DNA from 3 places in the Methylomonas rapida genome. Region 1 is predicted to be linked to each of the others. Evidence: riboswitches for the same ligand, from Rfam matches in the RefSeq annotation. Region 1 holds a riboswitch; each other region holds the start of a gene.

Region 1 (4,279 bases):
TCATCGGTAGAAAAGGTTTTGCCGCTGCTTCTGTCAAAAGGGTTGGCAAATTGATACAAGGGAAAATCATCCTGGGTCAAGGTATAGTTGGCGCCGCCCGCCGCGCCAGATGGCAACGGCTCAAAGGTATCCCCATTGCCGGTGGCACTTTTGGCGCCAGGATTCAATTGGTTTTTGATCCTGATGTCGGCCCCGGCATGAACATGGCAAGAACCGCAAGCCATGCCATCGCTACCGACATTCATGTCCCAAAACAGGGCCTTACCCAGCGCAATGGCTTTTTCCTTGTCGACGACAATCGAATCGGGCCCGTCTTCCGGTAAAAAATTCACATCCGCACCGCCCAGTTTCCCATCCACATGCGGAATCGGCACATTCTGCAATGGCAAGGGCTCGGGACCATGAGCAAAGGCCGTCTGCGCCAGCAGCAAACAACTCAACCCCAATATCTTGTTTATCCTCATCTTCACCTCAGTAATAAATTAGCGGCACTCAACGCACAGACCGACGTTCCTATAGCAACCAGGGAACCAGCATTGCTCCCCAAATCCCGGCAAGCCCGGAATTTGTCGCCCGATTGAGGATTTGGCCTTGAATAACATCCACCTTTACCCTCTCCAGAGGGTTGGGGCGTGGGTTGAACTACAGGAAAGTTATGCACGACCATATCCTTAGCAGACATCGAAAAGCAAAATCAAAACCATAAGTTAAATATAGTTTTTCAATCATACAGTTAGTCAATAAGAATCGAATGCTCAATCTGCCATGCGAACTACAAAATGGGCGAAATCACATACCGGCATGGACAAATGCCCCGGATACAACATAAAAAAGCCGTGTATCGCTGCATGCGATGCACGGCTTTTGATTGAACGGCTAAGAGCAGATCAGGCCGATAAGGCTGGCTTTCTTCTGCCTAAAGACAACAAGCCCAGCAAACCGCTACCGAACATCCAGACTGCTGCCGGCACGGGAACAGAGGTGACTTGTGGAGCACTCACCGCAATATTGTCGATTTGAACCTTGAATGGAAATTGGGCCAAACCAACATTCTGCGCCCCCGCATAGTGAATCCAGACCGCCTTTACATTCCGAAAGTCTTCATTCAGGGAAAGCGTATCATTGAAGCCATTGTAAATCGTCTGATAGGCAACAGCCGTGCTGTAATTTGTGCCATCGCCATTCCACAAATCCGGGTTGAACGCGGTGTCAAACCCTAATATTTCGTAGTAATCAAGAGTCGAATCATGATCCGGATTCAAAGTCACGCCATCGGCCAAATATTTTGCCAAAGGGTTTTCGCCGCTGTATGGCGAGCTAATCTTGATCGAATCAAAGCTAAAAGCCGACATATCATCGGCTCTGAAATAAACACCACCAGAGTCGTTGTGATAAGCCAGCATGCGATCAGCCGTCGAACCGCCCTGGTGAAGATGGGCATTAGGTCCGGTAGGATCACCGATGGTACCAATCACCATGCTGTTTTGCAGCACACAATCCCCTTCAGGGCATATTTCCGCACCGACAGGCGCCACATTTGCCTTTCCGTAGTACGCGCCCGCGGTCAGCACTGTATCAGGGGTAGTTCTATTAGGCTTGTATCCAAAATCCACAACGGTTGGACTGGTAATTGCCGCATTCGCGCTTCCCGCCACGGATGCCAGCAAACCAAACACCGCCCCATAAACCAACTTTGTCTTATTCATTCAATACTCCTTAATATCGTTTAACAGCGATTTAATCCATATTAAAAACAAAAATCGCGCCTAGATGATCCTTTTGTCCACGCAGGGCACAAAACGAAAACATCCCATGAATGGCAGCCCGACCATCTCCTGAATGAAGAGATTCGCGACTTTCCGTCCCCGCCTCGCGACGGGTTTGGCATTTTTCAACAAGTCATAAAGCAAAACACAGGCCATTTTTGTCAATGTATTATCCTGAAATAATATTCAAAGAAACCAACAGCAACCCAAAGAAAATATCTAACGATTTTCATGACGCGACAGGAGAGCACACCTCTTTTTAAATTGAACTATGTTATTTATCGGCATTCAATGGGTTTTTTGCCCTTTTATCACAAGAAAAACCAGCACGACGCTTTTTCCTGCCGTCTGCCGCTCATCTGGCAAGCAAAATACAACCTGGATTTCGTCAGAATTAGCCTCCCGACTGAAGAACCGCGCCTAATTCTTTGTCGGATTTAATATGCCTGCCGGCAATGGCAAGCTACGCTCCATCCTTGAGGCCTGATTTCCTGTGATCCCTACCGGAATGACAAAAACACCTTTGAAAATTTGCCCCCTCTCGGGCCACAAATCCGACTCTGAAAGTCATGGTGGGAGCGACGCACAGTCGCGATAAATGGCTTCAATTCGCGACTATGCGTCGCTCCTACAGCTAGAACTTTCATTGGACGGGGCGATAGCCTTCATGAGCGTTATTTGAAAAAAGCTAAAGCTTTTTCACTCCAGCGGCATTTCGGGAGTGCAATAGCTTTAGCCATTGCCGAGTGGCGCCATTCGCGAATCCTGAACAGGAATTCAAATCCGCCCACCTATTAGGCATAATTATTGCTTCAAATTACAGTCAAACCGTTATCTCTACCCTGCTGAATAACATGAAAAAATCATTACTCCTCGCCGTCATCCTGACCCTATCGTCCCACGCTTATGCGACGGATCAAGGCCAAACCGTGCCGAGCTGCCAAGCCACACTTGCCGATACTGGCGCGCAACTGGACTTCAATGCTTATAAAGGCAAAGTGGTATTGGTGGATTTTTGGGCGACCTGGTGCCCGCCTTGCAAGAAATCCATGCCTTTCCTGAATAGTCTGCGTAACGAAAAACAAAAAGACGGCTTTGAAATCGTCGCCATCAATGTCGACGAAAACAGCGATGAAGCCAAGCAATTTCTGGCAGCCAATCCGGTTGACTATCTGATGACGTTCGATCCGAACGGTAACTGTCCCGGTGTTTTCGACGTCAAGGCCATGCCATCCTCTTATCTGGTCGACAAAACCGGCACGGTCCGTTTAGTGCATCTAGGCTTCCGGGACGGCGACGAAGCCACCATTCAACAGCATGTCGAAAAGCTATTAGCTGAATAACTCCGCAACATCCACCTGCAATACCATGCGCTTATTTTTGTCGTATCTGAAAGTTATGGCTTGCTGCCTCTGCTTGCTTGCCCAGGGCTGCAGCAAGGTGTCGCCCTGGGAAAGAGGCAATTTGGCCCGCGAGGACATGAGCATCAACCCCAATCCCAACCTGAACCGGTTCCGGGATCATATCTTCACCAGCAAGGAGGCCTCGCAAGGCGGACATAGCGGCGCGGGTGGCGGCTGTGGCTGCAACTAAAGTGGAAAAAAACGCGGCGCTCGCCGCGCTGACATCGGCCGCGTTGAGCTTGCCCGGTTTGCAGGCAGTTGCGGCCGTACCCGCGGCCAATATCAACGCCAACGTCAGCTACGGTCATTACGAAGAAAACAACAACAGGATGAAGGTCGATGTGTATCACGCTGACGCCGTGATTCCGTTGACCGATCGTATCGAACTGTCGTTTAGTTTGGATAGGGATACTTACTCGGGTGCCACGCCGATGTACAGCCTACCAGTTACCCTGACCAACCTGCCGAGACAAGAGAAATCCAAAATAATCTATGAAGACTTAGTATCCTCCGCCTCTCCCATTGTCACTAAAAGTAATATTTTGACCTTTGGCCTGGATACTTTCTATACGGAAAGCGGCTCTACAATAGCGAACGTAATCAGCAACTCGCAAGATCAAATATCGAACAATCGTATTACCCTCCAATCTCAGATCAATGATAATCATCAAAATGACTTGAAATCGCTTGATTTCAATCTGTATCAAGCGCAAATTTATGTAGAAACCGAGTACACGAACACTTTCGATTCGATCGTCGGTCCCTTTATCGCATCAATGAGACAACAAAGGGATAATGATATTGCCTTGTACAACCAACAAAAAACCAACGATTTAGCGACTTACCAGGCAAGCCATCCAGAACCCAGCAGCATCAAAACATCGACCACTGTCAATTTCGAGGGCGTTCTTACCGCGGGCGCTTATTATGGCAAGGCTAGCGACTCCCCCATTTCAGGCGGGCTATGCCCAGGCGGCGACTGTATCAGCCAAAACGGTATCATCGTCGGTACAATTAATGACATCACAGGCCCAAACGCGCATTTGCATCAAGGCGGCACCACAAGCAACCGCGCCCTTACCTACCACAACGACTCCGGCGGGATTTATA
Region 2 (4,279 bases), 710 kb from region 1:
CCACCCTGACCCAGCCATAATTGCTTTCCGCTTGATGCATGACCTTGAAACCGCTGTCCGTTAGTCTGGAAGTCGCGTAACCCTTGGCACTGAGCAAGCCGGCGACCAGGGCGATGAATAGCAACGGAATTATCGTCGAAATGCGGGCAAAGCCGGATTTGTCCTTTATCATCAGGGCAATGGCCCAAAATGCCAGCACCCAGCCGAGCGTGAAAATGATGGTTCTGCTGCCAAACGCCGGCAGCAAAAAGAAACCGAGCATCAAGGTAGACAGCACGCTGCCCACGGTGCTGATGGCGTAAACGGAGCCCACCGTACTGCCGACATCGTCCAGTGTTTCGGTCGCCAGTTTGATGACAAAGGGCCCCACCATCGCCAAGGCCGTCAACGGCAGGAAAAATAACAACATGGCGCTGGCAAATGCGCCAGCCCGCATCCCCAGTGGATTGGTCAGGTTCAAGATGGGCCCGCTAAGGAAGGGAATCAAACTCGTCGCGCAAGCCGCCAATAGGATCACGTGCGCCAAACGAAGGCTTGGGTATCGGTCCGCCAGAAAACCGCCGAGATAATAGCCCAAAGCCAAGGCAATCATTGTGACCGAAATCAGCGCAGACCAGACATATAGGCTGGCGCCGTAAAAAGGCGCAATGATTCGGGTACCCAAAAGTTCCAGAATCATCACGGCGCCACCGCTGAGGGTGACAGTAAGCCATAGAAAAACCTTGCTTGGCGCCGCGTCGAGACGAGACAAACTTGCGGGATGATGATTGTTGTTTTTGGCCATAGGATTCAAAAAGTTCAATTTTGGATAGTCAATTTTTACCCATAAAAAACCCCGAACCGGCTCCATTCCGTGATTCGGGGTCGTCTGCCTCCTGGCAAGGTCAATCCATTAACATCCCTGCGTTCTAAATCATCCTGTTCAAAACGTGTTGCCCATTTCCCTCAGGCTGTCCATTTTCCTTGAGATTTCGATCAAGCCGCACGTTTACGCCGGTTGATGCCCGCCACGCCAGCCAACGCGCTGCCGAACAACCAGACGGCGCCAGGAACGGGAACCGGCGCGGCAGTGGCAACCGAGAACGTATATTGGCGCGAAGCCGGTGATTGGCCCATGCAGCTCGAATCGTTATCCGGGCATACGCCGCCCAAGCCAATCAGATAGTAACCCGCCTTCAAGCCAAACAGATTCAAGGTTGCCGCGCTCGCCGACGCACTTGCGGCGCCACCGCTCAAAAAAGGCGAATTGGTGTTCCAGGCGCCGCCATGGGCGACATCATCGAGATCACCATTCTTAAAGGAAAGGCCGTTTTGCGCATAACCGACCCAGCCATCGTGTCCATCGACGATATTACCGATGTCATTATTCGTGGTCACGCCACCGTCATTGCGACCGCGCACCTGATTGTATTCATGGAAGCCACCGCCTTCTGCGATGGCGCTGGTACCGCTGGTCCAAATGCTAAACCCCCCGGTATTTAGAGGCTGGTTAGTCCCTCTAGAAGTCAAACTGAATCCGACATTGAACGTGTTTCCAGCGGCTATGTCCGCCTGCGTACCAACCTGTAATTTGAACCAGTCGGCTGTATGCACCCAGCCCATATTGCTTTTGGCTTGAATATCCGACCAGGATTTGTAAGGCGTCGCATCATCGCGCGAGATCGTGTCGCCGGTGAAAACGCCCAACGATACGGCGGTAAAGGCGCTGGCCTGGGTGGATACGGAGATTGCGGCCACGCCCAAGATCCCGATAATGGCTTTATTTAGTCGTTTCTTTGTCATCAAGAATTCCTCTGATTTTCAGTACATAAGGCCTTGGCTGCAAAACCAAGGCCCGCGAGATGCCGTTAAGCCGCAACCACTGCTTTACGACGACCGCAGCCGATCAATCCGGCCATCGCGCTGCCGAACAACCATACCGCACCCGGAACAGGGACCGGCGCCATACTGGCTTGGATACCATATGTGCCAGAGTGAGCACCGCTAGCTGGATCGATGGCGCCACCGGCCGTGATGGTATAGCTGCCCGCGGTCAGAAAAATGGTCAGGCTTTCGGCGTTTGTCAGGCTGTTGTTGACGGCTTGCAAAAATTCCAGCGTGCCCGATTGACCCGAGTTGTTATACAGCGTCATGTCGCCATTCGCATTCCAGCCGCCTTGCTTACCTTGCGCGGCGAAATCGATCCATAACTCGCCTGTAGCGCTGTTCGTGGCGCCTTCATACGTCGAAGCAGGCAACAAGCCTTTGTACAAGCTGAAACCCACGTCGGTGAGCGCGGCAACCGTGCTATAGGTAGGCGTGCTAGCGTTTGGCAAACCCGCGGCAGTCAAATTGGCATAAGTGCCTTGCCCCAGGCCTGTAACATCGATTTTCACTTGTTGATCGGTCGCCAGGGTAAAGCTAAAAAACGCGCCATGGTGGCTATCGCCCCAATCAGCTTCCGCGGCATCAGCCCAACCGACATTGCTGGTCACTGAACGTTGGAATGGACTTAAAACACTCAAGTCACGATAGGACACGTGAGCGAATGCCTGGCTGCCGCATAGCAAGCTAGCCAGGGCCAGTAACGACATAACGATTTTTTTCATAATTTCCTCTTTATACTGTTGACAAGATAAGTAAACAGTAATGTTCAAGACAAGGTATAGCCCTAACCTCCATCTTGACCTCCCCATCACTAAAGGAGGCGACCCGGCTATCTCATTTCCTTGAGACCCGTGGCTTTCCGACCCCGCCTCGCGCCGGGTGTGGCCAGGCTGACCTTAGCTCTACCAAACAATCTGATGCGATATTTTTGGCCAAAACGCTCACAACAAACTCAACCCAATATTTTGGAGACAGCTTTCATGCCAAAACCCACTAAAGCACTAGGTTTCAAAAAATTACATCATTCGGTAATATTCTTAAAATGTTTTTTCGCGAATAGAATTATGGGAAATCACGCAGTTTTCAGGCCAAATGCCTCAATCTCGATCGCGGACTTCCAGGCCATGGCCGGCCAAATTGCGCCTTTGTAAAATGGGCGCAATAATTGCTTGATCAACTCAATCTATTACGGAGAATTTTGCATGCAAAAAACCAAGGACATGCCAATTTGGGTATTTCTGGCATTTTCGAGTATCGAGACGCGAAGAGGCGCGCTGATTTTGCTCTGGAGCAGCATCGTCTTCAGCTTTTATTGCATCCCCTGGAGTCATTATTTCAATGACAGCCAATGGATAAACAAACTGTTTTTGATGGATGATTGGGAGTGGTTTGCCATGATGCTGCCAATGACACTGTGGTATTGGCTAAGCCTGAGGTGGCTGGATAGAAAACAGGCCTGGATTTAATGCCCGCGCACCAGTAAAGACTACCAGTCCCGCGGTTGCAGAACCTCAAAACCTGAAAACAGGGCGCCGTCGAAGAAAGTTACCAGCCGCCCAGCGCGCTCAACTCACGCTCCAGCAACGCGCTATCCCCCAGATTGAGTTCCACCAGCCGGCGTAGATTGGTGATGCTGTCGATGTCGATATCGTCACATTTGAAACCGGCCAGCGTGCCAGAACCGTGAGCAAAAGTCAGTTTCATGCGTATGGATGCTTCGTCGGAGAGGTTCAGTATCAGCATGCAAGGCGTCGTCGCCGAACCCGGCCAAGGCTTTTCCAGATTCAATAGACAGCCTTTCAGTGAAATATCGACAATCCGGCAAGGTAGCGTGAACTCATCGTTCAGCAACGATGCCTCGGCGTCATAAAAGATGCGCTGGAAATGCCTTTTCTCGCCGTCTGTTTTTGCCGTCACCCGAATCACTCCAGGAAAAACTGCATCGGCGTTTTGTCCACCTCGATCACGTCATTGTTTCGCAGCAACGCCGTTCGCTCGCCCAATGGCTCCCTATTCAGCCGCAGTCCGTCGTGGCCCTGCAAGGCCGACACATAATAACCATCCTTACGCCGGGCAATGACTATCACGCCGGCGCCTTCGTGCCCGAGGCGCGTCATGGCCTTTTTCAGCGTAAGAATGCGACCGATATGAGGTCCATCCATCACTTGCAGCTTGCCTTCCTGCTGCCTTGCGCCCGCTTCGAGCTTCTCGTTCAAAAACTCCAGGTCAGGGTCCTGGGAAGACGCGGCTTGAGGCGATTCGACCGGCTGATGAAAAAATTCGGTCGCGTTGTAAACGATGTAATGCTTGCCGACATTGATGACGTCGTTGTTTTGCAGATTCCATTCCTTGGAAGGTTGATTATTGACCAGTAGCGGAAATTTTTCGTTGAGTTGCTTGATGACGCACTTGC
Region 3 (4,279 bases), 1.4 Mb from region 1:
CAGGTCGTAATGCGGCTCGAAAACGCCTTCTTGCTCGTCGGCATCCACACCTTCTATGCTGCCGTCGGCATTGACCTTGCCGGATTCCCACACCGCCTGATTCTGTTCATTCAGTACGACGACATGTAAGTGCGCGCGTCTGGACGGATAAGCGCTCGGCAGCTTGTGGCCGGTAGTGCTATTGATTTGCAACGTGAAATCCAGCGTGCCTGCGGTTGACTGCTGATCGATGACGCTCACCGTGGCGGCACTTTTCAGCATCGTGTCGGTTTTGGCGATGGTTTCGGCAAAGTTGTTGGACAACACGCCGAGCTGGGTTTTGTTGTTGTTCAATATGTCCAGCATCAACTTGTTCGCGCCCACCAAGTCATGAATCGCGAAGTTGTTGCGCTGCACGCTGTACCAGGGCGGCCGGGTGGTGATGATCACGCCGTCGGTTCGGCTCATATGGCAGCCTTGGCAACTTTTCTGATTGACGTAGCTGCTGTGCTCCCACTCCATGTAGGGCGTTTGTTCCGGAAACTCGCTTTCCGGCGTCGTGCTCAACACCTTGCCGTCTTCATCGACGTAAGGCGTTTTCAGGTTATGGCAGGATGCGCAAAGCTTGGACTCCTTGATATGCGCGCTATAGACCGGTGTGTAGCCGGTGTTGTTGATCATCGGATTGGCGAAAATCGCGGTGTCGCCGGGACCGCCGAATGGGCCATAGATGGTCTTGGTGGTATTGATGTTGAAATTGCCAGACATCGCCGGCAATGTGCCCAAGGTGCTTGAGTTCGGAATTTGGTGGCATAAGGTGCAGCTTACACCGTCCATCGCGGCGTCATGCCTGGGATGCCCTGCAGTCAGGATGCCGCCGTCGAAAAGCGTTTGCGTGGCCAGCGAGCCGTCTTTCTTGGCCTCGTAACTGGCCATCGGCGCATGGCATTTGCTGCATTTGTCGTTGATCAGCGCTTCCAGTTGCGGATGCTTGGCGATTTCGCTGCGCACCTTGGCGCGCCAGAAAGGATCGCGGGCCGAATTGGCCATCATGCTCGATGACCAGTCGGTGACGATAGACACATCGGCGCCGTTTTTGTCCTTGATGCCGTTATGGCAAAGAGCGCAATTTTGCGAGCCGGAAAAATGCGTCGTGGTAAATGCTGGGTTGCCGCCGGATGCCGGCGGCGCGACAAAGGTCCCGGCGACTACGACCGATACTGGCAACAAAGTCGCCAATGTCAGCATGATTATTTTTAGGGTTTTCATGACAGGTCTCGAATAGAGGGGAGAGCCGAACCTCCTGTTCCGCTCCGCCCTGCATTGATTTTTAAGCGAGGCTACGCTTACGGCGGCCGATGCCAACAAAGCCCAGCAAGGCGCTACCGAACAACCAGACAGCGCCAGGTAGCGGTACCGCCGTGACGTTGCCGATCAGATTCAGGGTCAGTTGATAGTTTTGACGCGTGCTGCCCGCGCCGAAATCCGCATCGGACAGGTTCAGCAGGTATTGCGCGCTGAAACTGCCAGCGTTGGCTGTCAGCAAATTGGCGATGAAGCTTTGGCTGCCACCCTGGGCCAGGTCGGCAAATGCCGACAGGCCGGTATCGAATGCCCCGGCATCGCCGCTGGCGATGACGCTATCCAGGTCCAGGCCGATACGGTCGGCATTGGCCAGGTTGAACAACCTAAAATTCAAGGACGCGGTGCTGTTTTGCGCAACATTGCCGAAATCCAGGGTCAGGCTGGTGGTTTCGGCGTCGGTGTCGAAAGAAGCCAAGGCGTGCAGCAAGTAGCTGTAGCTGGCCTGTAAGGTACCGGACCAATCGACGGTATACGTCGCGGATGAGCCGCTGGCCTGGCCCTTATAACTGGATTGGGTGACCGTGGCCGACAGACTGGGTAGCGTCAAAGTCGCGTCGACGCTGCCTGTGCCCGCATAGGCGTCCAGGTTGCTGCTGTCCACGCTGGCAGTGCCATGAGTCGCGGTGGCTTCTGACGTGGATGGCCCCCAGTTGCATGAGATATTTCCGGTTTTACCCATCGCCAATGAGCAGGAGCCGCCCTCCAGGGAAATCGCGGGAGCCAACGGGATCTGGGCGCCGGCTGCGACCAGGGCGGCGGAACTGGCGCCGCTTCCACTCACGGTTTTGCCTTCACCGTTGCCCTTATAACCGGAACCGGAAATGGATTGCGTGCGGTTGGAGTTCAGTTGCAGATCGACGCCGGTCAAAACCCCCATGGCGGCGTTGAACCGGGCTACCGACACGGTGGCCGCGCTTGCGCCGTCGTTGGTATTGGTTAGCGATTTCGGGCCGCTGGCATAGGGATCGTTTGGATAATCCTGCGCGGCCGTAACCGAAGCAGAGCCAGTGAAGTTGATCGGTCCGCTGGTCGTGGTCAAGGCGGCCTGAGAGATACCGCTTGCCCCCAGTAAGAGCGCAATGGCTGTCAATTGAAAATGTACTTGCATGAAATTTAGTCCGTTATGTTGTAGTGAATGCATTCCGTGATACGCGGCCTGGGCCGCCCCTCCTATCACATGAGGGCAATCCGGCTGTCTTGATCGTCGGCAAGACCCGTGACTTTCCGAGCCTCGTTTCGCAACGAGGTTGGCGATAAGTGAAAGCATTCAGGTCAGCAAGGATTTTTCATCACCCTGCCGACTTGCGATGCGTAGTCACTCCTAACAATATTCAAATGTTGTAATACTGTTACTTTTTGAATAATCAAAATTTGTGCCACTTGCTCATCTCCATGTCATCAATTGCCTACAGCGGGACGGAATGTTTTCCGGTAGCGAAGCGTGCAGTGCGGCTTCGGCGAATTACGGGATATGACCTATTCCGGTTGTGGGATATGCCGGATGTGGCGTATCGGGTTATCCGCTGTCGATTCTGGGCGTCAGTGGTAAGAACAATCGAACGGCCAGGGCGCCGGGTGGCCGCATCTGGGTAGGCAGGCGACATTTATGCGCTGCGTTGGAGGAAAATTTTGCCGGGGCTTGGTGATTCGCAGTCTAGGCTTGCTGGCTAAAGTTATGTAAGTGCTGGCATTTCGACTATAATCCGGCCCCGTTTGCATGGTTTTGGCCCTGCTGATTCCCAACTGCTTTCTAAATAGCAACTACCCGATCAATATGCTGATTTTTTTCTATACGCCGATTCGGCGCGGAGTATGCCGATATGGACATTGAACTACTGATTAAATCCCTGATTTTGGGCGTGGTCGAAGGTTTGACCGAGTTTTTGCCGGTTTCCAGTACCGGTCATTTGATTCTGGCGGGCGATCTGCTGGACTTTAACGACGAAAAGGCCAAGCTGTTCACCATCGTGATTCAGGTTGGCGCCATCCTGGCGATTTGCTGGGAATACCGCGTCAAGATCGGCTCGGTACTGGCGGGCTTGACCAGCGAGCCGCGGGCACAAAAATTCGTGCTGAACCTGGCCATTGCCTTCATGCCGCTGGCATCGCTGGGCTTGTTGTTCGGCAAGCATTTGAAAGCCTTATTGTTCAAACCCATTCCAGTGGCACTGGCATTCATCGTCGGCGCGCTGGTGATCATCTGGGCGGAAAAGCGGGAGCATAAAGTCCGCGTGCATGAGGTGGAGGACCTGAGCATGCTGGATGCGCTGAAGCTCGGTATCGCGCAAGCCTTTGCGCTGATTCCGGGCACGTCGCGTTCCGGCTCGACCATCATCGGCGGCCTGTTGTTCGGCTTGTCGCGCAAGGCGGCGACCGAATTCTCGTTTTTCCTGGCCATACCCACGCTGATTGTCGCCAGCTTGTACGATTTGTACAAACACCGCGACTTATTGCATCTCGACAGCGATGCCGCCTCGTTCGCGGTCGGTTTGATGGCGGCCTTCGTCAGCGCGCTGGTCGCGGTGAAAGGATTGCTGCGTTATATCAGCCATCACGATTTCATCATTTTCGCCTGGTATCGCATTCTGTTCGGCCTGGGCGTGATTGCCACGTCCTATAGCGGCCTGGTGCAGTGGACCGTCGATTGATTTGATCGCGGTATCGTGTCGCGCGTTTCCCCCATTTGTTGATTTTTTGAAAGGTAATTTATGGCTTTGCCACTGTTGATGATATTTCTGGGCTTGATTATTTTGGTCTGGAGCGCCGATTTGTTTGTCGAGGGCGCGGCCGCGATCGCCGATCATTTAGGGATGTCGCCGATACTGATCGGCATGGTGGTCGTGGGTTTCGGTACGTCGGCGCCGGAACTGTCGGTTTCCGCGCTCTCCGCATTGGAAGGCAGCCCCGGTATCGCCCTCGGCAATGCCTATGGCTC

The links. Region 1 has a riboswitch for cyclic di-GMP ahead of NM686_RS08160 (hypothetical protein). Riboswitches for the same ligand answer to the same signal wherever they lie in the genome.
Region 2: another riboswitch for cyclic di-GMP. It lies ahead of NM686_RS04785 (hypothetical protein); the one in region 1 lies ahead of NM686_RS08160 (hypothetical protein).
Region 3: another riboswitch for cyclic di-GMP. It lies ahead of NM686_RS01275 (choice-of-anchor E domain-containing protein); the one in region 1 lies ahead of NM686_RS08160 (hypothetical protein).

The regions. Positions count from the first base shown of each region.
Region 1 is NZ_CP113517.1:1,717,038-1,721,316, reverse strand. Features, by position in the region: gene NM686_RS21730 (cytochrome c peroxidase) at 1-464, opposite strand, end outside; gene NM686_RS08160 (hypothetical protein) at 888-1,706, opposite strand; cyclic di-GMP riboswitch class I at 1,816-1,896, opposite strand; gene NM686_RS08155 (TlpA family protein disulfide reductase) at 2,621-3,109, shown strand; gene NM686_RS08150 (DUF4266 domain-containing protein) at 3,165-3,359, shown strand; gene NM686_RS08145 (DUF3570 domain-containing protein) at 3,346-4,279, shown strand, end outside.
Region 2 is NZ_CP113517.1:1,004,453-1,008,731, reverse strand. Features, by position in the region: gene NM686_RS04795 (fused MFS/spermidine synthase) at 1-784, opposite strand, end outside; gene NM686_RS04790 (VPLPA-CTERM sorting domain-containing protein) at 976-1,782, opposite strand; gene NM686_RS04785 (hypothetical protein) at 1,848-2,588, opposite strand; cyclic di-GMP riboswitch class I at 2,683-2,762, opposite strand; gene NM686_RS04780 (hypothetical protein) at 3,069-3,332, shown strand; gene NM686_RS04775 (PilZ domain-containing protein) at 3,412-3,783, opposite strand; gene NM686_RS04770 (FHA domain-containing protein) at 3,789-4,279, opposite strand, start outside.
Region 3 is NZ_CP113517.1:275,431-279,709, reverse strand. Features, by position in the region: gene NM686_RS01280 (thrombospondin type 3 repeat-containing protein) at 1-1,248, opposite strand, end outside; gene NM686_RS01275 (choice-of-anchor E domain-containing protein) at 1,310-2,452, opposite strand; cyclic di-GMP riboswitch class I at 2,524-2,606, opposite strand; gene NM686_RS01270 (undecaprenyl-diphosphate phosphatase) at 3,165-3,992, shown strand; gene NM686_RS01265 (calcium/sodium antiporter) at 4,053-4,279, shown strand, end outside.